DNA from 2 places in the Paenibacillus sp. BR1-192 genome. Region 2 is predicted to be linked to the other one. Evidence: a T-box and tRNA genes for the amino acid it is inferred to sense, from the RefSeq annotation. Region 2 holds a T-box; the other holds one or more tRNA genes.

Region 1 (19,873 bases), 1.8 Mb from region 2:
AATCTCCGCTCTCCACCAGACTTACCGGTTCTCCCGCGCCATTTACCATGACGGTCGGCTCTACGAATTCATCATAAACCGATTTCTCGTAGGATTCGGTGATGGCTTTCAGCGGATCCGTATATTTAGGGCCTTCGCCGTACACCATCGCACGGTAAGCCTTCTCGACGCGGTCCCAACGCTTGTCGCGGTCCATTGCGTAGTAACGACCGGAAAGCGTAGCGATTTGGCCAACGCCCACTTCCTCAATCTTCGCAATCAGATCCTTAACGAACTGCTTGCCGCTGTCCGGTGCCACGTCGCGTCCATCCATGAAACCATGGATGTATACGTCATGGAAATCTTCCTTCTTGCAAAGATCCAGCATCGCAAACATGTGCTCAATGTGACTGTGAACGCCACCGTCGGATACCAGCCCGTACAGATGCAGCTTCTTGTTGTTGTTCTTGGCAGCGCGAACGGCTTCCACCAGCGTTTCGTTCTCGAAGAATTCTCCTTCGCGAATCGACTTCGTGATGCGGGTCAAATCCTGATACACGATCCGGCCTGCGCCGATGTTCAAGTGACCCACTTCGGAGTTCCCCATTTGACCTTCCGGCAAGCCTACGGCTTCGCCGCAAGCGGTCAACGTGGTGTTCGGATATTGCTTCAAATACCGGTCGTAGTTAGGCTTGTTCGCTTGAGCGACCGCATTGCCCACCTCGGTGTTGCGAAGCCCGAAACCGTCCATGATGATCAGAGCTACGGGTTTTGGAGCAGACATTTACTTCGCCCCCTCAACGAGTGCGATGTAGGAAGCAGGTTGTAGACTTGCACCACCAACGAGCGCGCCGTCGATGTCGCTTTGTCCCATATACTCCGCTACATTTTCAGGCTTCACGCTGCCGCCGTATTGAATGCGGACTTGGTCTGCAACGGTTTCGCCGTACAGACCTTTAACGAGTTCGCGAATATAGGCGATGACTTCGTTCGCATCCTCTGCCGTGGAGGATTTGCCCGTTCCGATTGCCCAGATTGGCTCGTAAGCAATAACGACATGAACCGCTTGATCAGCAGGAACACCTGCGAACGCTGCTTCCGTTTGTACTTTGCACACGTCTTTGGTTTGGCCGGCTTCGCGTTCTTCCAGCTTCTCGCCAACGCATACGATCGGAAGAAGACCATGACGGAATGCCGCATGTACCTTCTTGTTCACGATCTCATCGGTTTCAGCAAAATACTGGCGGCGCTCGGAATGTCCAATAATGACGTAGTCCACGCCCAGGTCTTTCAGCATCAAGCCGCTGATTTCACCCGTAAAGGCGCCATTGTCTTCGAAATGAAGATTTTGTGCACCGATTTTGATGTTCGTGCCCTTTGCCGCTTCAACCAATGCAGGAAGATTGGTAAACGGCGCGCAGATCACGCTTTCCACGCCTTCTACTTCCGCTTTGCCCTTCACATCTTCAATAAATGAAGTTGCTTCCGGAACAGTTTTGAACATTTTCCAGTTACCAGCTATGATAGGTGTTCTCACACGATTCACTCCTTTATTCCCCCGAAGATTCTCCAGGGTCCAAACTTCATCCACTTGCTATCCAATGCAGTTCCTCATTCTATTTATCGTTCAGTGCCACAACACCAGGAAGTGCTTTGCCTTCCATGAACTCAAGAGATGCGCCGCCGCCTGTCGAGATGTGATCCATCTTGTCGGCAAGGCCGAATTTCTCCGCTGCTGCAGCCGAGTCGCCGCCGCCGATAATCGTGTAAGCTTCCGTTTCCGCACAGGCCTGTGCCACTTCACGAGTACCGTTGCTGAACGGAGCGATTTCGAATACACCCATAGGACCGTTCCACACGACAAGTTTGGAGTTCTTGATCACTTCTGCATACTTGGCACGAGTCTTAGGACCGATGTCAACGCCTTCCCAATCGGCTGGGATGCCGTCGATATCAACGACCTTGGTATTGGCGTCTGCGCTGAATTCGTCCGTAACGACGATATCTTCCGGCAGGTAGAAGTTTTTGCCCAGCTCTTTGGCTTTTTCGATGAAACCGAGTGCCACATCAAGCTTCTCTTTATCAAGCAGAGATTGACCGATTTCATGGCCTTGAGCTTTGAAGAACGTGTAAGCAAGTCCACCGCCGATGATGACATTGTCAGCAAGCGTAAGCAGGTTGTCGATCACGTCGATTTTGTCCTTAACCTTCGATCCACCGATGATGGCGGTAAAAGGACGGTCCGGATTCGAAAGGGCTTTGCCGAGAACGGACAGCTCTTTCTCCATCAACAATCCCGATACGGCCGGAAGATGATGAGCAATCCCCTCTGTCGAAGCGTGCGCGCGGTGAGCAGCACCAAACGCGTCGTTCACGAACAGATCGGCCAGCTCAGCGAATTGCTTCGCAAGTTCCGGATCATTCTTCTCTTCACCAGGGTAAAAACGAACATTTTCAAGTACGAGCACATCGCCGTTTTGCAGCTTCTCGACTTGAGCTTTAACGGCTTCTCCTACCGCTTCATCCGCTTTGGCTACCGGTTTGCCGAGCAGTTCCGACAGACGCTGACTCGCCGGAGTCAGGCGCAAAGATTCTACGACCTCTCCTTTGGGACGACCCATGTGGCTGGCCAGGATGACTTTCGCTCCTTGCTCCACCAGATACTTAATCGTCGGCAAAGTCTCGCGAATACGAGTGTCGTCTGTAATTTTACCATCTTCGAGCGGTACATTGAAATCGACGCGGACAAACACCCGTTTGCCGCTTACTTCTACATCACGTACACTTTTCTTGTTCATCTCCACGTTCCTCCTAAGAAAACTATTCTCCTCACCGACAGCATGCAGTTGCTCTCGTATCTCTCTCTATCGTCTAACCAGCGCCCGGATTCTTATCTATTCTTCCCAGTGCTCTGGCATGAAAACAAGGAAAAACCATGAACCAAAGAGGAGACCCGTGAACGGAACTCCTCTTCGATTGAATGGCTAGATCAATTACAGACCTTTGCTTGCGATGTAAGCAGCGAGGTCAACGACACGGTTGGAGTAGCCCCACTCGTTGTCATACCAAGAAACAACTTTCACCATGTTGTCGCCAACTACCATAGTGGAGAGCGAATCGATAGTGGAAGAAGCTGGATCGCCATTGTAGTCGCTGGATACAAGCGGCTCTTCGGAGTAGTTCAAGATGCCTTTCAGCGGGCCTTCAGCAGCTGCTTTCAGAGCTCCGTTTACATCTTCAAGGGTTACGTTTTGGGACAGCTCAACTACGAGGTCCGTTACGGAAACGTTCTTCGTAGGTACACGCATTGCCATACCGTTCAATTTGCCTTTCAATTGTGGCAGAACGAGGCTAACCGCTTTAGCAGCACCTGTTGTGGATGGAATGATGTTTTCGGCAGCTGCACGAGCACGACGCAGGTCTTTGTGCGGAAGATCAAGCACTTGCTGGTCATTCGTGTAGGAGTGAACCGTAGTCATCATGCCTTTAACGATACCGAACTTCTCGTCAAGAACTTTAGCAAAAGGAGCCAAGCAGTTTGTTGTACAAGAAGCGTTGGAGATTACAGTATGGTTAGCTGCATCGTATTTGTCTTCGTTAACGCCCATAACGATGGTGATATCTTCGTCAGTAGCTGGAGCGGAGATGATAACTTTCTTAGCGCCGCCTTTCAAGTGAGCGGAAGCTTTGTCTTTCGCTGTGAAAATACCAGTGGATTCTACAACGATTTCAACGCCGTACTCAGCCCAAGGCAATGCTTCAGGGTTACGCTCAGCGAATACTTTCACTTCGCGGCCGTTTACAACGAGTGCGCCTTCTTTAGCTTCAACAGTTGCATTCAGTCTGCCGTGAGTGGTGTCATATTTCAAAAGGTGTGCCAGCGTTTTTACGTCCGTCAAATCGTTGATTGCCACGATTTCAACTTCGCTGTTGTTCAGCGCAGCGCGGAATACGTTACGTCCAATACGTCCAAAACCGTTAATACCTACTTTAACCATGAGTAGTTCCCTCCATATTTGTAAAATTTATATATTCAAGATTGGCCGTTAAGCCAATCAAGACAACAAAAAATGAAAAATCTGTTGTACGCCCGCGGACTCAGATGCCGGCGTCAATTTCCTTCTCGACTTCCAATGCTGCGGCTTCATCCGTAACGAGAATGTCCTCGTGTCCGAATTTCAGCACCGCGTGAATCGCTTTGCCCTTGCCTTGCCCTCCAGCAATGCCGATGATGGTCTCCGTCCGCATAATATCCTCAAGCCGGAGTCCAAGGGTAAGCATTTTGTGGACAACTTCGCCATCTTCACTGAAATAATAGCCGAAGGATTCCGCGATCGCGCCATCTGCCTGTAAGTTCCGGATAGAGCCTTCATCCAGCTTCCGCCGTCTGGCCATCTCCATGGCATCCCCGATGCCGTGAATAATGACGCGGCTGCGCCTGATCACATCCACGATCTCCTGGATGTGCTGATCCTGAACCAACGATTGATAAGCATCCTCGCTGAGCAGATCCGGAACATGAAGCAATCGGTACTCAGCCCCAACGCGCTTAGCCATTTTGGAAGCGATGGTGTTCGCTTGAATCTCCATGCTCTCCCCGAGGCCGCCACGCGCCGGCACAAACCAAGTGCTTGTCAACGGTTCGCCGCCAGGCAAAGAGGACATCTGCTCTGCCACTTCGGCGAGCGTGGAGCCGCCTGTTACGGCAATCGTATCTCCATCCTGGACAAAGTTAAGCAGCGTTCTTGCTCCGGCCCGGCCAAGCTCACGTTTGACTTCCGGAGATGACTCGCTGTCACCGGGAATAATGACCACTTTACGAAGCCCGTAAGCCTGACGAATCTTCTCTTCCAGTTCAACCAGTCCGAACAACTCATTCATGACCGGTTCCAACTCCTCCAGCAAGCATATCCCTGAGCCGCTGATCCGCATGCCGAGCGTTTCAATCTCGATCAGCCCTTGCGCTTTCAGAAGATCAGTCTCTGCTCTGAGAACACGCTCGGTCATCGATAACGATGAAGCCAGTGTTCTTCGGCCAACAATTCCGGACAACTTGATCTGATGAAGGATGGTATACCTTCGTTTAAGAGTGTCCATCAGATCCGGCAGAAGTTGCTCTTGTATTTCTAATAGGTTACGCATGCATTCCACTCCTGCAAACTTCGTCTCGGCTCTCCTACCTGGTCGTAAAATGTCCCAGTTAAACTTTTTAAGTCCCACCCTTATTCTAACCAATAATCATGCCGGTTGCAAGTGTCCGAAAGTATATTTCTCTACCCCAGGCATTCTTATACATTATGGCCAACTACCGGCTCGTCTATATAATAGGAACAAAGTTTTGTCCGCTATTGTATTTTTGAAATAGATGCGGTATAATCAACTTCGTTGCTGATTTTTGTGCGCCCGTGGTCCAATGGATATGACGTAGGCCTCCGGAGCCTGAGATCGAGGTTCGATTCCTCGCGGGCGCGCCATTATAACATTTATTCTCTATACTGATTACCCTATAGTGCCCATAACGGCTCTTTTTTTTACTCAATAGTTTGACTTTCTTTGACTTTTTGATTTAAATTGTTTATCATGTGGGTAATACGGTAACAGTATTTATATGAGGTACTTAAGAGGAGGTTTTCCACGTGAGTTTTATACCTATGGTCGTTGAACAAAGCAACCGCGGTGAGCGGGCGTACGACATCTATTCCAGATTGCTGAAAGACCGCATTATCTTCCTCGGCTCCGACGTAAATGACGTGGTCGCCAATTCCATCATTGCCCAAATGCTGTTCTTGTCGGCTGAGGATCCCGAGAAGGATATTCATCTTTACATCAACAGCCCTGGCGGTTCCATTACCGCAGGTATGGCGATATTCGATACGATGCAGTTCATCAAGCCGGACGTCTCGACGATCTGTGTCGGCATGGCTGCTTCCATGGGCGCATTCCTGCTTAACGCAGGCGCCAAAGGCAAACGCTACGGTCTCCCTAACAGCGAGATCATGATTCACCAGCCGCTCGGCGGCGCACAAGGTCAAGCCACGGATATTGAAATCCGTGCCCGCCGCATTCTCAAAATGCGCGACAAGCTGAACCGCATCCTGTCCGAACGCACCGGCCAACCGCTGGAGCGCATCGAGAAGGACACGGATCGCGACTACTTCATGACGGCTGACGAAGCCAAAGAGTATGGCCTGATCGATCAAGTACTGGAAAACACACCGCCGCAAGGTTTATAAAAGAAATGAAGTAAAGGGCAGGCGCCGTTATCCGGTGCCTGCCTTTTCTTATCCTCTGGATTCATCGAAAACTTCGAATACTAAATAGTGAGAGTATCCCCTTCGGTCGCTGTTGAAATCGGGAAACATGAATGATTAAATAAGGAGGTTTCCCGATTCCAAAGGCGAACGCGTTGCTCCTCCAAGGATACTCTCACTTCGGTACGATTTTTTCAATAAAACATAAAGACGGTAAGGCCATCCCCCTCCTAAAAGGCCTGTCTTAACTTGAGGGGAGGGGAAAAAGGGTACGCCTATGGTGAGATACACAAAAAATCCCCTTGATCATAGGGCGCAGGAGTATATGCTCCACGCTCAATTGATCAGGGGATTTATCGCAACGGGTTTCAGCACAGTGTTACATCAGGACAGCATCATGTATCTAAACAAGCTATAGTATGAAATTTAGTGATTACAGTTTACACAAACCGCCTATGATATACTCTTACTTCCACTCTTTCAGCTTCAGCTCAAACTCAGGAAATCCATAGGCATAGGCGGTGTATTCATAAAGCTGGAAGTACAGCACCGCCGCGTTATCCTTCACATAGAAGTCGGCATCGGCAGGCACTCCCTCAAAACCGCCGAGGTAACCTCCCTCTTTCTTCATCTTGCTCAGCACAAGGTTGTTCAGCTTCTGCTTGTTCTTGCCCTGCATGTTGATGAAATCGCCCAGCTTCATTTGCTTGCCGTCCTTCAAGGAGAACGTGAAGCTTTTACGGAAGGTCATGCCATGGGCACCGCCGGTGTACGAATAATCATACGCCGTAATGCTCAGGATGTCGTTCTGGTTGTAATGGACCACGAAGTCACCGCTGAATTCGTAAGGGAAACTGGATTCCGACGGCGGGAATTCCTCGGCGTTTCCTTCCGCGCCGGTGATTACGCCGGACGCATTTTCTTTCAACACTTTGTTGATTTCGGCTTGGACCTCCGCATTATCGAGTCCGCTGATTACAGGATAGTTCACAACAGCGTCTACGCCCTGAATATTCTTCTTGAGCGCAACCGATTTAATGGTAATGTCATTCAGCTTCTTCTGTGTCATGCTCAGTGTTTTCAAGGAAGGATTCCATTGTCCCTGAACGCCCATGTATTCGCTGATCGTTTTGAACGGCAGATACAGACGTCCATTGATGATCTGTCCGCCAGGCTCGCCGGCATACGAACCGTTCACCAGAATGCCGATTTCGCTTGCAGCATACACGGCGGCGCTCAGCTTGTTATAGCCGTTACCCAGTGTATACGTGCGTTTTTTGGAATCATATTTAAGAGGCATCCCCAGACCATCCCGCAAAGCTGTCGCTGGCACATAAGTTACCCCATGCAGCACTAGACCTTTTTGTGACAAGGTTTTGCCGTTCCATTTCAGTACAACTTCATTTTTCGACGTTTTTTGGCTGGCGGAAACGGGTGCCTTAGCGGCGCTTGCATCGATGACCTGTCCGCTCAAACCAAGACTACCAAGCAGGACACTAGTTGCAATTAATGATGCACATACACGAAATTTAGGATTCATATCAGAATTCCACCTTTGTTAAATTAAGTTTCCGTTAGTTGTTAATCTATTACCCTTAATCATTATAAGGAAAGCTTTCAATGTATTGGTAACAAAGTGAATGACAATTTTGACTCCATGCCATAGGACCTATACATTCTCATGATTCTTTCCGGACGAACGCCGCTGCGCTAAGAAACACACCGAACAAGAGAGCACTTGAACCGGCAAGCAGCAGTAGTTCACTGCCTTGGACAACGTAAGCAAGAAGAATCAAACCGATGCCAACGAGTGCACTGTGAATGCTCGTCAGCAGCAGATGCAGCGCGCTTTTCCTGAAAAAATTCAGAAAAAAAACAGCAGCGATGCCTGCAACAATCAAAGCAATAAACCCCATGCTCGTCAGATCACTCAAGCTGCTTCTTCCTTTCTGGGATACCCCATTTATAAAAAACGGGCCTAAACCGTATACAACCTCCTTATATATAACAACGAAAAGGATCCTGAAGTTGTGGTGGAATTCCTGAAAATCGGCCAATTCTTCCCACTTTGGGACTAATGTCTCATTCTGCTCTGCAAAAAAAAGAGCCCATCCCCTTTAGGGGACAGGCTTCCTTTATTACAAAAAGATGAAGAACTGAAGCTTATACTAACGGCCGCTCTTCAGTTCGGTCCATAAACGATCATAGACGGAGAGCGAGTCACCGACATTATCGAGCCACTCGGTACGGCCCAGCTCCTCTTCCGTCAGGTTGATCATCGTATTGGCGCGGTATTCCTCGCTATGGAATTCCATCGCTTTCGTGTTCGGATTGCTGTATCCGATAAATTCATAGTTTTTGGCGCTGACTTCAGGCTCCATCATGAAGTTGATGAATTTCTCGGCCAGCTCCTTATTCTTCGCGCCTTTTGGAATCGCGTAGTTGTCCGAGAATATGGTCGCTCCTTCTTCAGGCACCACATACGCTACATCCGGATTCTCCGCCGCGATGAACGCCGCGTCTCCGGACCAAACCGTGGCAATCCAGCCTTCCTCCTGAATCATCTTCTGCTTAATATTGTCCGTATCAAACGCAAGGACATTGGGCAGCAGTGTCTTCAGCTCATCGGATGCAGCCGTGATTTCCGCCTCATCCGTGCTGCTGTTGGATTTCCCTTGCTTTTTCAGCGCCATGCCGATCATTTCCCGGTTGTCGTCCAGAAGCAGGACTTTGCCCTTGTATTCCGGATTCCAGAGGTCTTCCCAGCTGTTGATTTCGTCCTTCACATACTTCTTGTTATATGCAATTCCCGTTACGCCGGACGTGTAAACGATCGAATATTTATTGCCCGGGTCATAAGACGGATCTTTGAAAGTATCCGTAATATTGACGAAGTTCGGGATATTATTCATGTCAAGCGGCTCAAGCAGCTCCGATTCAATCATCGTTTTGACCATATAATCGGACGGCTGAATGAGGTCATAACCGCTGCCGCCAGCCTTGATCTTAGCCAGCAGGTCTTCATTGTTCGCGTAGTTGTCGTAGGTTACCTTCACGTCGAACTTCTCCTCAAAGTCCTTCAGCACCTCGGGATCGAAGTTATCCGCCCAGCTGTAAATATGAAGCGTCTCCTTATCCGAGCCGCAGCCGGCCAGCAGTCCTACAGACAATACCGCAACCATGCCTGCCGTCAGCAGGCGGGTCCATCTTGATTTTTTCAATTCAATATCTCCTCTCTTTCCACTTGCATGTTTTAATTTTATTTCGAAAAAAGCGTTTCTATCGCTTAGATCGGTAATGTTTTGTGTTTCTTCTGCCCATTGCCGCGGTTAAGAATATATTGGGCTAACAGGATCAGCGTGATGCTGACCAGTATGAGCAGCGTACACAGCGCGTTGATCTCTGGCGAGATGCCGCGCTTCACCTGAGCGTATATATAGATCGGCAGCGTTGTTGAGCTTGGGCCGGCGACGAAAAAGCTGACCATAAAATCGTCCAGCGACAGCGTGAAAGCAATCAATGCGCCGGAGATAATGCCCGGTGCAATCTGCGGCAGCGTGACGTGCCGGAACGTTTGCCAAGGCGTGGCGCCCAAATCCTGGGCAGCCTCGTCCAGCTGTTTGCCCATCCCCGACAGTCGGGCCGTTACCACGACATAGACGTACGACAGGCTGAACGTAATATGGGCGATGATCACCGTTGCCTTGCCAAGCGGCATGTTCAGTTGACTGAACAGCACCAGCAGCGACAGCCCCATAATAATATCCGGGATGATGACCGGCAGATACAGCAGGCCATTCATGCCGCTGCGGCCTTTACGCCCCAAATTCCGAAGCGAGAGCGCCGCTGCAGTCCCGAGCAGGGTGGAAACGATCGTCGAGATGACGGCCACCGTCAAACTGTTCATCAGCGCTTCCATCACGTGCCGATTCTGGAATAGCGACACATACCAATCCATCGTAAAGCCTTCCCAATTGCCGCTAAGCCGCGTATCGTTAAAGGAATAGATGATAATCATGACGATGGGTACATAGATGAAAGCCATCATAAGGAAAGAGTGAACCCCGAGCAGCGGGTGATTCTTCTTTTTCACTTATCTCCCCTCCCCTACGCGTTGATGGCGGGCTTGCATCGCCCGGTTAAAGAGCAGGATCAGCACCAAGGACGTAATCACAAAAATAACCGATAACGCCGCTCCAAAGGGCCAGTTGCGCGCACCCAGGAACTGCTGCTGAATGATATTGCTGATCATGGAGGACTTGGCGCCCCCCAATATATCCGTGACGACAAACATCCCGGAAGTCGATACGTAGACCAGAACCGCACCCGTCATGATGCCGGACTTGCTCTGAGGCAAGGTAATATGCCGAAATGCCTTCCATCTGGAAGCGCCCAGATCGCTGGCCGCATCCAGCAGACGTTTGTCCATCTGCTCCAAGGCCACGTAAATCGGCAGCACCATGAACGGAATGAAGTTATACACCATCCCGAGCAGTACGGCGCCGTACGTATACAGCATCTGAATCGGCTCGTCGATCCATCCAACCCACATCAGCAGGCTGTTTACCACGCCTTGCGTCCGGAGCAGCAGAACCCACGCATAGGTTCGGATCAAAAAGTTGATCCAGAACGGAACCGTGATCAGAATCAATCCCCAGGTTTGGATACGCGGGGAAGCGTTGGCTATATAATAGGCCAAAGGATAGCTGACTAACAAGCAGATCACCGTAGTCAGCAGCGACAGTACCAAGGTATCCCAGTAGATGCCCAAATATAATGGATCAAAAAAAGTCTTGTATCCTTCCAGACTGAAGGAAAACACGACATTCCCGAGCGAATCCCGCGAGAGAAAGGAAATGCCGACCACGATCAGCATCGGAACGATTAGGAACAGGGATAACCACAGCAGCACCGGAGTCAACAGGAACCTTGATTTCCTCATGGCCCGATGATCACCTCATCCTTGGCGTTCCAGTTCACCCCAACCCGTTCGCCAACCTCCCACGGATGGTCATCCGAGATATCCAGGGCAATCGTGACCTTCATCGGCTCATCGTCCAATTGGACCAGCAGCTTATGAACGCTGCCGAGGTACTGCACATCCTCAATCACGCCGCTCTTCTTGGCACCCGATTCCCGCTGGGGAATGAGTTTCTCCGGCCGTACGGCAAAAAGCCCCTCAGGCGAGGAGAAGACGTTATTCTCCCCTACAAACGTGGCGGCAAACAGCGTTTGCGGTCTCGCATAGATCTCGCGCGGCGTGCCGATTTGCTCTACCCGTCCATGGTTCATGATGACGATCCGGTCGGATAGCATCATGGCTTCCTCTTGGTCGTGCGTTACATATACAAACGTGATTCCGAGCGTCCGCTGCAAATGCTTGAGCTCGGACTGCAGGTTCTTCCGCAGCTGCAAATCCAGTGCGCCGAGCGGTTCATCCAGCAGCAGCACCTTCGGCTTGTTGGCGATGGCGCGTGCAATGGCCACGCGCTGCTGCTGTCCGCCGGACAACTGGTGCGGGAAGCGTTCCCGCAAGGCGGTCAGCTGCGTCATCGCAACAGCCTCGTCCACGCGCTCCTTGATGAGCTGGCGCGGCATTTTTTTCATTTTCAGTCCAAAAGCGATATTGTCTTCTACGGTCATATGCGGAAACAGAGCATAGTGTTGGAATACCAAATTCAAATCCCGCTTGTTCGCAGGCATATCCGTCACATTCTGACCCGCCAGCCATACCTGTCCTTCGGTCGGCTGCTCGAATCCTGCTATCATTCGGAGAATCGTCGTTTTGCCGCAGCCGCTGGGGCCCAGCAAAGTCAGGAATTCCCCTTCTTTAATGGAGAGCGACAGCGGATGCACGACCGCTTGTCCCTGAAAATGCTTCTCGATCTGGACAAGTTCAATCACATGCATCAACCCCTTCTTCAAAATGTGACCTGTTCGTTTCCATGTGTACATCCTATTACCAGTATGCACAAAAACGTTCTCCACTAAGAAGAAACGGTCCTACTGCCTGTTATGCTCAGGTTGGCAGAATCCGTTTCTTAAGGGTGGAGGCGGTTAGAAGTCTCTACTAAGAAAAAAAAGCCATATCCATGGGTATGGCTTTAAACGTTAGATCAAAGTTCAGTTTTTCGCATATTCACTATACCTCGTTTTCCCCCTATACACAACACTTTTCTGTGTATTTCGACAGGGGAAGGGCCGGATATGGCACCGGATAATGGTATTTCATTTTTTAACAGACATGCGAAAAAACCGTTCGCCCGATAAAGACCGGAATGAACGGTTTTTTCGCATGCTGCGTCGATTAAAGCGACTACTTCAACTGGTATTGCACGTACAGCTGTGTCGTGATTTTGATCTCGCCCGGCTTCACGGATGTGTTTGCTCCAGCGTCCGCTGCCGTGGACTGAGCCTCCATCGCCATTTTTTCGAGGCCATAGATGGTATCTACGCCAACGGAACCTTCCACAATGTTCAGTACGATACCGAGTTGACGCTTGGACGCCTTCGCCATCGCTTGTGCCTTCAGGTCCGCGTTCGCCATCGCCTTATCAATCACTTGCGCTTCGAATGCATCGCGGTTCTCAACCGAGAAACGGGCGTTGCCGATGGAATTGGCGCCGGCATCGGATGCTGCATCGAGCAGGTCCCCGACTTTGCTCAGATCGCGAAGCGTAACTTCCAGGGAATGATAGGCGGTGTAATTTTTCACTTTACGTCCATTCTCATCGGAGTACGTATAGTTCGGTTGTACATAGAACTGCTCGGTTTTGATATCCTTGTCGTCGATCTTCCAGGTTTCTTTCAACAGCTTCGTAATCTTATCCATTTTCAGCGCATTGCTCTTCTGTGCGGATTTTGCGGTTTCCGCATATGATTCTGCCCCGATGGAAAGATAAACGATATCTGGCTTCACCGAGATCTCGCCTTTACCAAGTACGGTAAGAAGGTTTTGCTGTGCTGCCTCCGCCGCGTGCACCTCGGTTGCTCCGCTCAACCCGACCCAAGCCGTGCTGCCAGTCAGCAGTGCGCCTGCAATCATGATAGAACCTACTTGTTTGACCCATCTTTTCATCTTTGTCAGCCTCCTTCGATATTGGCATCGCTGCCATGCTTGCCTTACCCTTCTAACGTGAGGGCATTGGTAAATGTTGCATCCGAATCGGAGCGTTTTGATATTTTTCTTGTAATAAATTTTTTACGCCCAATTCATTGGTATTTCTAGGCATGATTGGCTATTTAGCCAAATAAGATACCGAATGAAGCCGGAAGCTGCTGTTTAACATGGAAGCCTTAATGGGTAACTAACTTACACGGTGTTAAGAACAGGAGGTCATTATGAAATCATTGCGTGTATTCTACGTGTTCATGTCACTGCTGCTCCTCACGGCCGTTGGCGTTCCCTATGGATCGGTAAGCGCGGCGGGAGAGCCAGCCTCCGGCAAAACCTATCAGATCGGAACGGACGTTACGTTCGCCCCGTTTGAATTCCAGGATGCGAGCGGCAAATTTGTCGGCATCGATATGGATCTGCTGGATGCGATCGCGAAAGACCAGAACTTCAAATACGAGATCAAGCCGCTCGGCTTCAATGCGGCGGTTCAGGCGCTGGAAGCCAATCAGGTGGACGGCGTCATCGCGGGCATGAGTATCACGGATGAACGGAAGCAGAAATTCGATTTTTCCGATCCCTATTTTGATTCGGGCGTTGTCATGGCCATCCGCCAGGACCAGGAATCCATCAAATCCTATGAGGATTTAAGGGGGAAAAAGGTTGCTGTCAAAACCGGTACGGAGGGTTACAGCTTCGCGGAATCCATATCCTCCAAGTACGGCTTCACCATCGTGCCTTTTGACGATTCGGCCCAAATGTATGACGATGTCAAAACCGGCAATTCCGTTGCCTGCTTTGACGATTTTCCCGTACTCGCTTATGGAGTGGAACAGAACAACGGTCTGAAGATCGTTACGGAGATGGAGCCCGGCGCCTCCTACGGATTCGCCGTCAGCAAGGGACGGAACCAGGAGCTTCTGCAGAAGTTCAACGCTGGTTTGGTGAATCTGAAAGCAAGTGGAGAGTACGATCGCATTAAGGAAAAATATATCGGGGAGAATGCCGTAAGCGCACCGAGTCAAAGCCGCTGGGGACTAATCGTGGAGTCGCTGCCTTCCCTGCTGAAGGGCCTTGGCAATACGCTGCTGCTGACCATCGTGTCGCTGTTTTTTGCGTTTTTCCTAGGGCTGATCTTCGGTTTCATGAAGGTCGGTCGCAATCGATGGCTCCGGGGCATCGCCACCGTATTCGTGGACATCTTCCGCGGCATTCCGCTGCTGGTGCTTGCCTTCTTCATCTACTTCGGCATTCCGCAGGCGTTCGGCTTCACGATGTCGCCGATCGTCGCAGCGGTCCTGACGCTGAGCTTGAATGCCGGCGCTTATGTCACGGAGATTATTCGCGGCGGCATTCAATCCATTGACCCCGGACAGCTGGAGGCGGCCCGCTCGCTCGGACTGCCATACCGCAAAGCCATGATGAAAATCATCATTCCGCAGGCGATCAAAGTCATGATTCCGACCTTTATTAACCAGCTGGTGATCACGCTGAAGGATACGTCCATCCTGTCGGTGATCGGTCTGGTCGAGCTGACCCAATCCGGGAAGATCATCATTGCGAGAACGTTCGCCTCGTTTGATATCTGGCTCGTGGTGGCCATCATGTATCTGGTCGTGATCACGATTCTGACGAAAATTTCGGACCGTCTGGAAAGGAAGGTGCGTCATGGATAAAATCCGCATAGAAGGACTGAAGAAGAGCTTTGGCACGAACGAGGTGCTGAAGGGAATCGATATGCAAGTCCAGGAAGGCGAGGTTGTCTGCGTGATCGGGCCATCGGGCTCGGGCAAAAGCACCTTTCTGCGCTGCATCAACCGGCTGGAGGAAATTTCGGCTGGCAGGGTCTTTGTCCATGATCAGGATATCAATGACCCTAAAACGAACATCAATAAGGCGCGCGAGAACATCGGCATGGTGTTCCAGCATTTTAATCTCTTTCCGCACTTCAACGTGCTGAAGAACATTACCTTCGCCCCGGTCGAGCTGGGCAAGCAAAACGCCGCCGAGGCACGTGCCACGGCGCTGAAGCTGCTGGACCGAGTAGGCCTCTCCGATAAGGCGGAGGCTTTCCCGAGCCAGCTGTCCGGCGGCCAGAAGCAGCGCGTGGCGATTGCCCGGGCTTTGGCGATGAATCCCGACATCATGCTGTTCGACGAGCCGACCTCGGCGCTGGACCCGGAGATGGTCGGCGAGGTGCTCGGCGTCATGAAGGACCTGGCGCGCGAGGGCATGACGATGATGATCGTTACGCATGAGATGGGGTTTGCCCGCGAGGTTGCGGACCGGGTCATCTTCATGGACGGCGGGTATATCGTAGAGGAAGGTCCGCCGGAAGAGGTGTTCGGCAGCCCGAAGCATGAGCGGACCATCAGCTTTCTGGAGAAGGTGCTGTAACGGTGCTGCTGAACCAGCTTCACCGATCTGTTACCGTGCGGCTGCATACACCGTGCCTACTACACCTGTGCGCACGGTGAGTGGCCTCGGGGTGTGCTTGGATGGTTGTCGACAGTTCAAAGCTGCAACCTATGGTCCGGCTGGCCCGTTAGAGTGAACCAACCGGTTATTGTACGGCTATGGAATGACATCAGCCTATAATCGTACGGTTATGGAATGGCATCTGCATATTATCGTACGGCTATGAGGCATCTGCATGATATCGTACGGCTATGGAATGACATCTGCCTATAATCGTACGGTTATGGTATGGCATCTGCATGATATCTCGTACGACTATGGTTGGCATCTGCTTGTTATCGTACGGCTATGGAATGATATCTGTATGTTATCGTGTGGCTATGGCATCTGCATCTTATCATTTAGAGCCCACTTCGATAGTTATACGATGGCTGCATGCTGCTTTAGAGCAGCTAACGGACCGAGAGGACCTTATTCGAGGGAAAATAGGGACTTTTCGAAAATTACCGGACCGAGGATCCGTTATTCCTTCAAAAAAGCGGCATTTGCCGATACAAATTCTTGAATAACGGATCTAGTGTCCGCTATTTCCAAATATGGCCATGATTTTGGCAAATAAGGTCTATGGTGTCCGATAAATCCCCAAGATTGCCAGGAAAAGCTTATATTGCTCTCGTATCATCCCTGTAATGCCTTGAATCACTTGTTGCTGGAGTTGCTGGGTTTCTTGAGTTGGTTGACTTACTTGTAATGTCTAAACTACTTGTATTACTGGTTTGGCTTATATCGCTTGTTTCTTATATTGCGTATAATGCTTGTATTGCTTGTACTGCTTGTACTGCTTGTATTGCTTGTACTGCTTGTATTGCGTGTACTCCTATGCTTGAATCACTTGCATTGCTTGGATCATTTGCATACTTACCTTTTTTTTGTATTGCTTGCATTGATTGCTTTTGGTAATGCTTGACTTCCTGTATTCCTATTAATGTTTGAATTGCTCATATGCTCATATGACTTGTATTGCTACTGCTTGTACGAACGTGCTGCTATCTGCTCGGTTTTAGCTAATCACATACTCTCCCCGTCAACGGAAAGCTTGTACATATCGCATCGCGTATAACTCCATAAGGAGTAAGGACGACAAGTCCTTACTCCTTATTTATGGCTATGACCCGCCCCCTACTAAAAGTGCCTGGAAGCCAGCCATGTTCCCACGCAGTGACCACCTTTGCTCAGAAAAGACAAAACACTCCGCCCCATGTGCCCTCCCCAGTTCCTGAAGGAGAGCCCGCAACCATCACCGATTTCTTGGGTGGTTATCCAGCTCCGGCTGCCTCAAACTTTATAACTCCAAACACCAAGCCGCACACGATCACTGCTTTGTATCGCCGGAACTCTTGTATGGCACCACCACGGTAAATGCCGATCCCTTCCCCGGCTCCGATTGGACCGTTATTCTCCCTTGGTGGATATCCACGATCCGCTTCACGATCGACAACCCAAGCCCGCTGCCGCCAGCCGCGCGATTACGCGATTTGTCCGCTTTGTAGAAGCGCTCGAAGATATGCAGCTGATCCGAGTCCGACATCCCGACCCCCGTATCGGTCATGGTAACCTCGGCTCCGTCTTCCCCTGCTTTCAGCACAATGGTGATCATGCCGTCCTCGGGCGTGAACTTGATGCTGTTGTGCAGCAAGTTGGTCCACACTTGACTCAGCAGATCCTCCGTCGCCTCAATCTCGACCTCGGCGAGATCCAGATCCACCTGAATCCGTTTCGCCAGCCACTGCGGCTCATGCGCCAACACGACGGCGCGCAGCTGCCCGTCGAGCCGGTAACGGGCCCTTTCGAAGGCAGGCTGATCGCCTTCCAGAGATGATAGCTTCAACAGATTGTCACTCAGCTGCGACAAACGGCGGCCCTCTCCCTCGATGATCTCCAGGTAACGGGCTCTCTTCTCCTCGGTGAGACGCGGATTTCGGAGCGCCCTTGCAAAACCCCGAATCGAAGTGAGCGGGGATTGGATTTCATGGGACACGTTGGAGATGAAATCCTGCCGCATCGTCTCCATGCGCCCCAGCTCGCCGGCCATGTCGTTAATGCCGGAAGCAATCATCCTGAACTCCCCGCGCCATTGGTGTTCATCCATCTTCACACTGAAATCCCCCTGGGAGATCCGGCGCATAGCATCCGTAATGGAATTCAGCATGGCCATTTGCCGGTGCTTGAAGAACATCCCCACGACCAGCATGCACAGGAAGAAAATGATGACGCCGACAAACAAGTCGATCAGCTGGACGGCATAATCCCATGGCGGCGTTCCCGTCCAGTTGTAAAGAAACCGCGTCACGTAGGTCGCCGCCGTCCATGACGCTCCCAAGACCGCGAAGATTAGGATGGTCTGAATCGTCTCCCGAACGATTTTCCACAAGATTTTGAGCGGTCTCCTCATCAGCTCTCACCTGCCTCCAGGCGATACCCCAGGCCGCGAACCGTTCGAATCCTGAACCGGTACTTCTCCTCCGGGAACCGTTCCCGCAAGCGATTCACGTGAACGTCCAGCGTGCGTTCGTTCCCTTCAAAGTCATACCCCCATATATCCTCGATCAGCCGGTCGCGCGTCAACGTGCTCCCCGGATAACTGGCCAGTTTGAAGAGCAGCTCAAACTCCTTTAACGGCAAGGTAAAAACCGCATCGCCGGCTTTGGCCTCATAAGTTTTACGGTTCATCTGCAGGTTACCGATCGTGACCGTCTGCGATGCGGCTACCTGATATCGCTTCAGCAGCGCTTTGACGCGTACGACAAGCTCCGCGGGCTCAAAAGGCTTCACGAGATAATCGTCCGTGCCCAGCTCAAAACCCTTCACGATCTGTCTCGTCTCCCCTTTTGCCGTCAGCATCAACACCGGAATGCCGGTATTCCTCCGAATCTCCCGACAGAGCTCCCATCCGTCCATATTGGGCATCATGATATCCATCACGACCAGATCGACCGAAACTTGCTCCATCACGGACAGGGCCTCGACGCCATCCGAGGCCTCCATCACCTCTTCCAGCCCCGCCTCCTCCAGGAACACCTTGATAAGTTCGCGGATGTTCGGATCGTCGTCCACAACCAATATTTTTGCCATGATGGCCCCCCTTCCTTCTATGGCTCTACAAGCTGCTTTTAAGCCTCGATTGCCTCATTCATCTGCAGCTGCTGAACGGCAAACTCCCTGTACATATCATGCTGCCCGATCAATTCATCATGCGTTCCCCGGCCGGTCACCGTTCCTTTTTCTATAAATATGATCTGATCGGCCCCCACCACCGTGGATAACCGGTGCGCGATAATGATCGTCGTCCGTCCAGCCATGAGGTTCTTGAGCGCCTTCTGCACCTCGATCTCGGAACGGCTGTCCAGACTGGAGGTGGCTTCGTCCAGCATCAGGATCTTGGGATCCCGCAGCAGAGCCCTGGCGATGGCAATCCGCTGCCGCTGTCCGCCCGAGAGCTTCACGCCCCGTTCGCCCACATCCGTATCAAAGCCGCTTGGCAGTTCATCAATAAATCCATCAGCATACGCCATTTCTGCCGCTCTTCGAAGCTCAGCGTCACTCACTTCGCGGTCCATTCCGTAACATAAGTTGTCGCGTATGGTTCCGGCAATCATCGGACTTTCCTGCGATACATAGCCGATCAATCCGCGCCAGGAGCGTAAGGAGAAGGTATCTATGGGCGTCTTGCCCAAGCGGATCTGTCCCTTCTGCGGCAGGTAGAAGCGCTCCAGCATGGAGAACAGCGTCGTTTTCCCTCCGCCGCTCGGCCCGACCACGGCCGTGACCGTCCCCGGCTCCATCTGAAAGCTGATATCATGCAGCACAAGCTCATCGGGCTTATACCCGAACGAAAGGTTCTCGATCGACACCCGCTGGTTGGCATCCGCCACCTCGTCACCGGCCGTAATGGATTCTTCGTCTGCATCCAGGGTTTCCAATATTCGCTCCGTCGCTCCCTTCGCCTTCTGCAGCTGGGTAAAAAACGTCGTTAACTGCGTCATCGGCATGACGATCTGAATCAGGTACAGGATGAACGCAACCAGCTCTCCCGCGGTCAGCGCTCCGGTGG
Region 2 (9,777 bases):
TCCCGTGAGGATGAGAACCCCGAGTAGGGGTCCGCCTGCGCCTATGCTTCGTTAGGATTACATCGCAGTCGGCCTGGAAGGCCGCATCCCGACTGGGACAAAACGTCCCATGAGGATGAGAACCCCAATTGGGGGTTCGCCTGCGCATACGCTTCGTTAGGATTACATCGCAGTCGGCCTGGAAGGCCGCATCCCGACTGGGACAAAACGTCCCATGAGGATGAGAACCCCAATTGGGGGTTCGCCTGCGCATACGCTTCGTTAGGATTACATCGCAGTCGGCCTGGAAGGCCGTATCCCGACTGGGACAAAACGTCCCGTGAGGATGAGAACCCCAATTGGGGGTTCGCCTGCGCCTACGCTTCGTTAGGATGTCGGCCTGAAGGTTTTCTTGCAAACGAAAGGTATTCGTGACACGATTAGAAACAGTGGAGGGGATACATGGGATGAATGATATCACTATGACTTTGGTAAGAGAGACTCACAAGGATCTTCAGGAGCTCATCGCGAAGCTGGACGATTACTTATCGACGTTATACCCGGCGGAAGGGATATTCGGGCTGGATCTGGCCGATCCCAAGGTAAACGAAACGCTATTCGTGGTGGCTTACCATGATGGCCAGCCTGTCGGCTGCGGAGCCATCCGGCCGCTGGATGCAGAATCGGTTGAAATTAAACGGTTTTTCGTGGATGTCCCGTATCGAAATAGGGGAGTAGCTTCCCGGATCCTGCTCTTTCTGGAAGAGCAAGCGAAGACGCGGGGCTATCGTTTCTCGCGCCTGGAAACAGGCGAACCGCAGAAGGAATCCGTTCATTTTTACAAGAAGCTGGGGTATGCCCAGATTGAACCGTTTGGCGAATACATCGGGTGCGAATATAGTTTATGTTTTGAGAAGAGTCTGACATCCTAGCCATTTGGTCTTATAATAGAAGAAAAATATTTTACGAACCCTATCGAGGAGGCATCGAGCATGCAGCTTACTAAAATATCACAGAATACCGCCATTCTATTGGAGCATGCCAGAAAATCGGGGCTGACTTCTTCCGATCTGCTGGAGGCTGTGCGCTCAGGAGACGCAGAGAGATTCCAGATCGCCAATAACGGTCATTTTCACTATGAGGAATTATTCTCTTACGCAAAAGAGCATGGGGAAGATTTGGAGAAAGCCGTTAGCGAGGGGTACCAAATTACGTTTAATACCCGGAACGGGTTGAAGATCTGGCTGGAGGAAGCCTTCCGCATCAGCTCGGAATCCGATTTCAGCGTGGGCGAGGGCATCATTGAAGGATTGAAGCTCCAGAAGGAGCAGTTGGCTCGCTTGAAGGAAGCGCTGGCTGTCAACTGGACCCTGCAGGAAGAGCCGGCGTCAGACGGCGTTCAGGTCAGATTGACCGTCAGAGGATTGCAATAAAATAAGATAGCCACCGTACTTGATCAACATAATAGTACGGTGGCTTTTTTATTAGGCATGATCCGCTCATTCATCAGAGTGAATTTACATCCGGCTCGGAGTAGGCAAACCCAGCACCTCCAGCGCTTCGCCAAGGGTGTTTTTGAATAAGGAAGTGAGCCATACGCGGAATTGGAGCACTTCCTCCTTCGCCTTCAGAATCGGGCATGCCGAGTAAAAATTGTTGAACAGGGAGCACAGCTCATAGGTGAAGTTGCAGATGGCACTAGGAGATAGATCCCGTCCGGCGGCATATAAGGTATCATGCCAGGTGCTGATATGCCGCAGCAGCGCATGTTCCGCTCTTTCCATGGCAGGGAACCGGGCAGGCACAGACGGCGTAACCTCGGCTTCTTGAGCCTTATTAAGCACGCTGAGTGCACGCGCGTAGGAATAGAGCAAATACACCCCCGTATTCCCCGATATTTCAGTGGCCTGCTTCAGATCGAACACCACCTCGGTTTGCAGTGCAAAGCGAAGCAGGTAGTAACGGATGGAGGCGGTTGCGATCGCATGGCTGGACAAACCGTTTTTATCGGATCGGGTGTCCTCGATGACCTTGGCTACTTGATGAATAAGCTCGGTGATTTTGATTCCGATTCCCTGACGTCCGGACATCGCATAGGATGCCTTACCGTCGGAAGTATCGATGCCGAGATCCGCTGCAGCGGAAGGGCTTAACGAGACGACGCCGTAACTGACATGGCGCAGCTTCTCAGCCTCTTGTTGGAAGCCCAGGCCTTCCAAAGCCTGCTTCACCATCGCCTGCGGGTACTGCTGCCTGTAATCAATGACGTTGATGACCATGTCCGCTTTGCCGTAAGAACGCTCCTCGCCGTGCGAGCTCGTGGTCCAAACCTCGTCGGTGAATTTTTTATATACAAAATCATTGGAAAGCACGCCGTATTTCCACAAGTGGTAGGCGATGTCCTTGGCGGTGTAAGTCAGGATGCCATTGGAGCGCACCAGCACTTTATCGATGCTGTGGTCCGACTCCGCCTCGTCTCCGGCTTCGGTTCCTGATTGCTTGAGCACCCAGCAGCCTGCAAGTTTACCCTCGGTTTCCTGATGGAAAAGCGGGGTATTCTTCAACAGCTCGAACGCGGACGCCCAGAATCCCTCCCTAACAATGCTGCTCTCCCATACAAGCAGATCGTATTCGATGCCGAACTGCTTCATCTCCTCAAGATGCTCCTTAACGATTCGCTCGGCAACAAGCAGTCCGATCCAGGAAAGGTTCTGATTGCCCTCTTCCAATGCGTGCAGAACCTCGGTCCGATGCTGAACCAGCCCCGGCTCCCTTTCGTAGGCTTTATTGGTGCTTGAATACACGTCCCAGCAGTAATCGCCGAACCGGGCATGCTCCTTCGTCAGCGGCGTGTGGAGCAAGCCGACCACCGTATCCGCCAGCTGATTGCCCAGGTCGTCGATATAATTATGCACCTCGACCTCATAACCCAGCTTCCTCATCAATCTCACGAGCGTATCTCCGATACAGGAATTTCGAAGATGCCCGATATGGGCGGACTTATTCGGGTTGATGGACGTGTGCTCAATGACGATCTTTTCGTTAGCTGCCGGGGGGAGTTCAAAATGGTGGCTCGCCCAATACTCCCAATCGATGCGCAGATTCATAAAGCCCGGAGCGACAATCTCAGTCGAGCGGACGAGCTGTTTGTAGGATGCGTCCTGCTCGAGCTCGGCTTGGATCAGCTCGGCGATTTGCAGGGGAGCCTTGCGGAGCACCTTCGCAAGCTGCATCGCAACGTTGGTTGCGTAATCCCCATGCTCCATGCTGGCAGGCTGCTCGATCCGGATCGGAGTGGACTCCGGCAGTTTGGTGCCGTAAGCTTCGCAGACCTGGTTCACGGCTTGTTGAAGGCTCGAAATAATCTTATGACTTAACACGGTAAATCCCCCTTTAAAAAAATAAAACGACTCAGAAAATCAAAAAAGCCCTCATCTCCAAAAGAGACGAGGACTTGTGCTCGCGGTACCACTCTTGTTGTTAAACCCCGCAAGGGTCTAACCACCTTCATACGATAACGGCGTAAGCCGGGGCTCCCTACAGCATGGTGCTTCGGAAGGCCATCTCCTGGGTCCGCTTCACGGCCGACTTTGTACCGGTTTCCACCCTCCCGGCTCGCTTGGACTAAAGTCAGTGCAGTTACTCTCCCAATCAACGAAAATAATATTCTCAAGTTTTTTCATATTATAACCATTCTATTTAGAAAAGCAACCCCCAATGGCTAAATCTTTTCTGCAAATACTCGCAGGCGCCGGTAATCCGCGTAGAAAGCATCCTCTTGCCATAGCGTCGATTGAGCAGCTAGGCTGATGCGAGCGATCGCTTCGTCCTTCGATTCAGCCGAGAATCCGGCAAAAAAGCAATCGCCAAAATGCAGCAGCCAATGCTTTATGCCGTCCTTGCCTTCGGATAATCGCGTGGGACGGTCGAAATGATGGGCGAGATGCACGCGGAACCCTTGGGCTTCAAGCAGGCTGGCATACTGCCCAAGACTAGGAAAATACCACGGATTCCGGGCGTCCGCATCGATTCCGTAATGATCGGCGAACACGGTTTTCAAGGCTTGGTAGATGCCGTCTATATTCCCTTTGCCTCCGAACTCGGCAACGAATCGGCCGCCGGGCTTAAGGGCTCCACGTACGGAGCGTACCACGCCTTCAGCATCCTTCATCCAGTGCAGGGCCGCGTTTGAGAAGACGGCATCGTATGGCGTTTCGGTTTCGAAGTTCTCGCCATCCCCGGTCAGAAACGGAAGTCCAGGATATTTGCTTTTGGCCCGCTCAATCATCTCGCTGGAATAATCCATGCCGGTTACATGTGCGCCCGATTTGGATATTTCATGAGTCAAGTCGCCGGTTCCGCAGCCCAGATCGAGAATCCGTTCTCCGGGTTGAGGCGCCAGCAGCTCTGCAGCTCCTTTTCCATAAGCAGATACAAACGATAGCTGTCGATCGTAATCGTAAGGTTTCCATACTTGCTCTGACATAACAACACCCCTCCACGCATGATTTATCCTCATTGTGACATGATCGGCTTATAATTAGAAATATATAAATTCGATAACGCTGATAGGTTTAACTAATAAGAGGGGGAACAAAAAGCCGCTTTGTCAGCGGTTTTATGCAGAGGACTATTTAACGGCAACAAGAAGCGCGCCAACGGCAATGAGTGCAACGCCGGCTGCGTTAATCCAGGAGATTTTCTCACCCAGAAACACAAAGGCCAGGATCACGGCAATAACCACGCTCAATTTATCGATAGGGCCTACCTGCGATACTTTGCCGTATTTTAACGCCAGAAAATAAAACAGCCAGGACAACGCGCCCGCGATGCCGCTGAGCACAATAAAGCTGAGTGCCTTTTTCTGAACCAGAATTTCTCCGAGCTCCGAGAATTTCCCCTGAACCGCTACGACCCCCAGCAGAAACAGGGCCATAATGACGGAGCGAATGGCCGTTGCCGAATTGGCATCGATGTTCTGCAGGCCTATTTTTCCGAAAATGGCCACAAGTGCCGCCGTGACTGCCGACAGCAATGCGTATACAAGCCATAATGGCATGCGTACCTCTCCTTTTCGACAAGATAAAGTCTCTGATTAATGTACCGGATTCCTTTATAATAGTATAGAGCAATTTGAAGGATCTCATGAATGTTCAAAGTATTGAACGACTTGGAAAGGGCTGGATGAAAAATGACACATCATATCGCGGCTTATACAGAAGCTTACCATGATCAGCTGGTGGAATTATGGCTTCGTGCCGTATCCCAAACGCACGATTTTCTGACGGAGGAAGATATCCGGTTCTATTATGGCATGATGCAAAGCGGGGCACTGAGGTCCGTGGAGATATGGATGTGCTTGAATACGGAACAGGAAGCGATTGGATTTATCGGACTGGACGGCTCCAAAATCGAGATGCTGTTTGTGGATCCCCTGCACCACGGCCAAGGGACGGGAACGAAATTGATCCGGCATGCCGAACGGCTGAAGGGGCCCGGACTTCAAGTGGATGTGAATGAACAGAACCCCAAGGCCCACGCTTTTTATAAAAAATACGGATTCGTGCAGATCGGCCGTTCGGAGCTCGACGGTTCCGGAAAGCCGTTTCCGCTTATTCATATGCAGCTGCGGTAATGTCATGGATCGGCCCAGCCGAGTCCACGATAATCGCGAGTATAATATTTTCAAAAAAGCAGCCTATCTTTGGGTGAAAGAACAAACATCGATAGACGGTATGTTTTAACCTATCCAATGAAAAAGGGAGTGCAGCTAAACTGGAGGAGTCAATGAAGTTTTTTCCGAGCAACCTGTCGTTCCGCTATCCTTGGCGCTCCTATCAGAAGCGCGTGCTCCACGGGCTTGACCATCATCTGAAGAATCGCCAATTGCATCTGGTGGCGCCGCCCGGTTCGGGGAAGACCGTTCTTGGATTGGAGGTCATGCTTCGGATTAATCGGCCGACGATTATATTGGCTCCCACCATCACCATTAAACAGCAATGGGCAAGCCGTCTGGTGGAGCTGTTTCTTGACGAAGATGTCCAGCCGGAGTGGGTCTCGACCTCGCTCAAGCGACCGGCATTGGTAACGATTACGACCTACCAAGCCCTACACAGCCTGATTAGTGCAGCAGGGCAGCCGACTTCTGCGAAGAAGAAGGTCATCGCGGGGATGGTGCAAGCGGACCAAACCGGTGATGAGAATCAGGAGTTTTCGGATACGGGCATGGAAGACGCTGAGGCTGAACCGGCCGGGAGGGACGCTGACCGCGAGGACGATATCACGGACGGCACCGAGGCTCAAGAAGCTCTGGATCTGTTGAAGCAGCAGGGATATCATACGCTTATTTTTGACGAGGCGCATCATCTTCGAATGTCTTGGTGGCAAAGCGCCATGCAGCTGTGCGAAATGCTGGACGAGCCGACCAAGATTGCGCTTACGGCCACTCCGCCATACGATGTCAATCCGAGGGAATGGCAGCGGTATATCGAGCTTTGCGGCCCTATCGACGAGGAGATCAGCGTGCCCGAGCTGGTTCGCCATGGGGAGTTGTGTCCCCATCAGGATTATATCAGCCTGACAAGGCCAACTCATGAAGAGGCCGCTAAACTGCGGGAATTTCGAATGCAGGCACAACAGGTCAAAGACGAGTTGGTCCGAGATGAGTTTTTGGCGGATTTGATCGTCCATCACCCCTGGATAACACGGTCCGAGGCGTACATGGAGGACATTTTGTCCTCCCCGGGGTATTACTCCAGCATGGTGCTCTATCTGCGAGCGGCCAATCGGCCGATCTGGAAGGAGGCTGTGAAGCTGCTCGGCATGGAAGAGAAGGAAGCGCCCGACTTTACGGAGGAGTGGCTGGAGGAGCTCCTTGGCGGCATGCTGTATAAAGACGCCCATATTGATCGCGAGCTGCCGGAGTTAAAGGCGTTGCAGAAGAGGCTCAGCCGGTTGGGGATGATTGAACGGCGGAAGGTGTATATCAGATCGACGCCTGCGATTGATAAAATGCTGGTCCAGAGCGTCTCGAAATTGCACAGCATCGGCCGCATTCTTGAATTCGAGCGCTCCATGCTGGGGGAGAGCATGCGGATGGTGATCTTGACCGATTATATCCGCAAGGAGGACCTGCCGAAGGATGCGGACGACGAGAAGCCGCTGAATCGGCTCGGCGTTGTTCCGATTTTTGAGCTGATCCGAAGGCAGCTAGCGGAGAAAAGCGGCTCACGGGGCGATCGCGAGTTGCCCATCGGTATTTTGACAGGCTCCTTTGTGGTGCTCCCGGTGACGGCTATGCCTTTGGCCAGGACTTGCGCCGATCGACGGGGCCTCCGCTTGTCGGAACGTCACCTTGCCCATGACGGCCGTTATGTAACGATGGATGTTCGCGATGCAAATCGCTCGGCTATCGTGGCTATTATAACGGAGGTGTTTTCAGAGGGGGCATTCAGGTGCTGATCGGTACGGCGGCTCTCCTGGGCGAGGGATGGGATGCTCCCGGGATCAATTCCTTGATCATGGCATCGTATGTAGGCTCGTTCATGCTGTCCAACCAGATGCGGGGACGGGCGATTCGGGCCCAACGCGGGAACCCGGATAAGACCGGAGCGATCTGGCATCTGGCATGCGTCGATACCGCCCAAATCGATGGGGGCGAGGATTTGAGCTCGCTTGCGCGCAGATTTCGATCTCTCGTCGGTCTATCGATCTCGCATCAAACCATAGAGTCGGGCATGGAGCGCATGGGACTTGATCTTCGGAAAAGCCAAACCGCAGAAAGCATCAGCGCCTATAACCGCGACACATGGGAGCGGGCGAGGCAGCGGCATCTCTTGAAGGAGCGATGGAATTCGGCGATTGCCCTTCACAGCTCCATGACGGAGGAACTGACGGTGGATCGGGAGCGTATTCCTAAGCCTTTGATTTTCTCGCATACGGTAAAGGCCGTGCTTGCTTTTGCCGTTGGTTTGGGGCTGGGCGCCTTCATGGAGACCTTAACGTCGCCGGTTTTGCTTCAATCGGACGCGCCGGCTTGGTTCAGCCTGCTATTCTCGGCCGCCATTGCCTTGATCGTATCCAGTCCTTGGATATTTAAAGCCGTCAAAATGGTAATGCGTCATCAATCGCTGGAGCGGAGCATTCGAGAAGTGGCTCTCGTCGTGTATACGGCGCTATACGATATGGGGCTGGTCGAAACCGAGCCAAGCCTTCACCGGTTGAGGGCGGTGGAGGAAGGAGGAGCCGTCGTGTGTTGGCTAAAAGACGGAACCACCCAGGAGAAGACGCTTTTCCTGAATTCGCTGCAGCAGGTGCTGGACCCGATCGAGAACCCGCGTTATCTTTTGTACCGCGAATCGCGGGGCCGGTTTGCGACCAGGCGGGATTACCATGCCGTACCGGAGGAAATCGGACGTCGAAAAGAGCATGCGGAACGCTTTGCCCGGCTGTGGCGCAAGCATATCGGTCCGGCCGAGCTGGTCTACACCCGTACGCCGGAAGGCAGAAAAATGCTCCTGACCGCGCGAACGCGGGCTTTGTCCTCCATGTTCGTGAAGAAATCGGAGCGGGTTAGTGCTTGGAGGTAGAGGATCCGGAGTGTTCGCGGAATGTGGAGGGAGTCATGGGATGGGGGGTGATGCACCGTGCTGCGCTGCCTTAACGGACCCAGGGGCCGTTAATTGAGGGAAAAACCCTCATACAGGTATGGTAGCGGACCAGAAGTCCGTTATTTATGAAAAATGAGGGTAATTTGACTGTGAATTAGCTAAATAACGGCTGTGGTGTCCGCTAATTTCTAAATCGGGCCGTTTTTGATGAAATAACGAACCTACGGTCCGCAAAAGTCGTGTAAGGGTGTATGTCGTATTGGAATCGGCCATGATGTTCATATGTAGAATGTCGATAGTGCATCAGAAGGGATACGGCCCTTGGGGCCGATTGGGAATTGGTTCTACAGAAGCATAGGCTCCAACAAACTCAAGTATGGGTTCATCACCCTTCTGGAATACAAAAAAACCAGCTAATACTTGTCAAGCATTATAACTTGGTTAAATAATAGAATACTGATATACTTTTCTAAACAGCACAAATAACCTTCAGTGGCGTGAAGGTTATGGGAAAATATGGTTTTTAGGCTTTGTAGGGTTCGCTTTTACTTAGGATGGCATAAATGTGATGGAGAAGCTTGTTGGCGCAAGCGATCACGACCACCTTGTAGGGCTTGCCCTCTTTTCTTTTTTTGTCGTAGTAATCACTGATCCTGCGGTTTGCACGTCTGCGAATCCCGCACTGTACGGCAAGATAGAGTGCTCGCCGTAGTCTTTTTGAGCCTCGTTTCGTGATCCGGTTGCTTGTAGCCGTGAATTTTCCTGAGCTGTAAATCCCCGGATCTAATCCTGCGTAGGCTACAAGTTGCTTCGCATCCTTGAACTGGCTTGCATCGCCCAGCTCTGCCACGATGGCTGCCGCAAGTTTGTTCCCTACACCCGGGATACTTTTGACCAATTCCACTTCAGGCAACTCCCCAGCCAGTTCTTCCATCTGCTTTTCCAAATGATTTAACTGTTTATCGAATTCCAACAGCAGGGAGACCATGCTAGTCAACGCTATGCTCTGGGATCGACTCCTCTCTTGTGTTTTCCAGCCCAACACGAGTTCTTTCAACCGTTTTGTTTTCTCCGTAATCCATCCTTTGGAGTGGGATTTACCTACACATTCAAGGATCAGATCCCCCACATCTTCGACCTTGTTCTCCAAACATCGCTCTAGCACTTTTAATGATGTGGTCGCATACAG

What was found. The T-box of region 2 lies ahead of P0X86_RS08055 (arginine--tRNA ligase). A T-box ahead of a tRNA ligase gene usually reads a tRNA of that ligase, here a tRNA-Arg.
Region 1: it has a tRNA-Arg gene. The T-box ahead of P0X86_RS08055 (arginine--tRNA ligase) is inferred to sense a tRNA for this amino acid. The anticodon was not compared.

What each region holds. Positions count from the first base shown of each region.
Region 1 covers NZ_CP120718.1:121,483-141,355, reverse strand. Annotated here, with positions in the region: gene gpmI (2,3-bisphosphoglycerate-independent phosphoglycerate mutase) at 1-763, opposite strand, end outside; gene tpiA (triose-phosphate isomerase) at 764-1,516, opposite strand; gene P0X86_RS00710 (phosphoglycerate kinase) at 1,596-2,777, opposite strand; gene gap (type I glyceraldehyde-3-phosphate dehydrogenase) at 2,973-3,977, opposite strand; gene P0X86_RS00700 (sugar-binding transcriptional regulator) at 4,078-5,121, opposite strand; tRNA gene P0X86_RS00695 (tRNA-Arg) at 5,379-5,453, shown strand; gene clpP (ATP-dependent Clp endopeptidase proteolytic subunit ClpP) at 5,616-6,212, shown strand; gene P0X86_RS00685 (PdaC/SigV domain-containing protein) at 6,697-7,770, opposite strand; gene P0X86_RS00680 (hypothetical protein) at 7,910-8,164, opposite strand; gene P0X86_RS00675 (ABC transporter substrate-binding protein) at 8,399-9,451, opposite strand; gene P0X86_RS00670 (ABC transporter permease) at 9,517-10,323, opposite strand; gene P0X86_RS00665 (ABC transporter permease) at 10,324-11,172, opposite strand; gene P0X86_RS00660 (ABC transporter ATP-binding protein) at 11,169-12,140, opposite strand; gene P0X86_RS00655 (SIMPL domain-containing protein) at 12,547-13,308, opposite strand; gene P0X86_RS00650 (amino acid ABC transporter substrate-binding protein/permease) at 13,581-15,020, shown strand; gene P0X86_RS00645 (amino acid ABC transporter ATP-binding protein) at 15,013-15,741, shown strand; gene P0X86_RS00640 (sensor histidine kinase) at 17,135-18,214, opposite strand; gene P0X86_RS00635 (response regulator transcription factor) at 18,214-18,894, opposite strand; gene P0X86_RS00630 (ABC transporter ATP-binding protein) at 18,933-19,873, opposite strand, start outside.
Region 2 covers NZ_CP120718.1:1,890,953-1,900,729, forward strand. Annotated here, with positions in the region: gene P0X86_RS08045 (GNAT family N-acetyltransferase) at 447-911, shown strand; gene P0X86_RS08050 (hypothetical protein) at 972-1,412, shown strand; gene P0X86_RS08055 (arginine--tRNA ligase) at 1,497-3,359, opposite strand; T-box leader at 3,419-3,643, opposite strand; gene P0X86_RS08060 (class I SAM-dependent methyltransferase) at 3,701-4,465, opposite strand; gene P0X86_RS08065 (EamA family transporter) at 4,610-5,038, opposite strand; gene P0X86_RS08070 (GNAT family N-acetyltransferase) at 5,171-5,614, shown strand; gene P0X86_RS08075 (DEAD/DEAH box helicase) at 5,767-7,440, shown strand; gene P0X86_RS08080 (P-loop NTPase family protein) at 7,434-8,567, shown strand; gene P0X86_RS08085 (IS110 family RNA-guided transposase) at 9,112-9,777, opposite strand, start outside.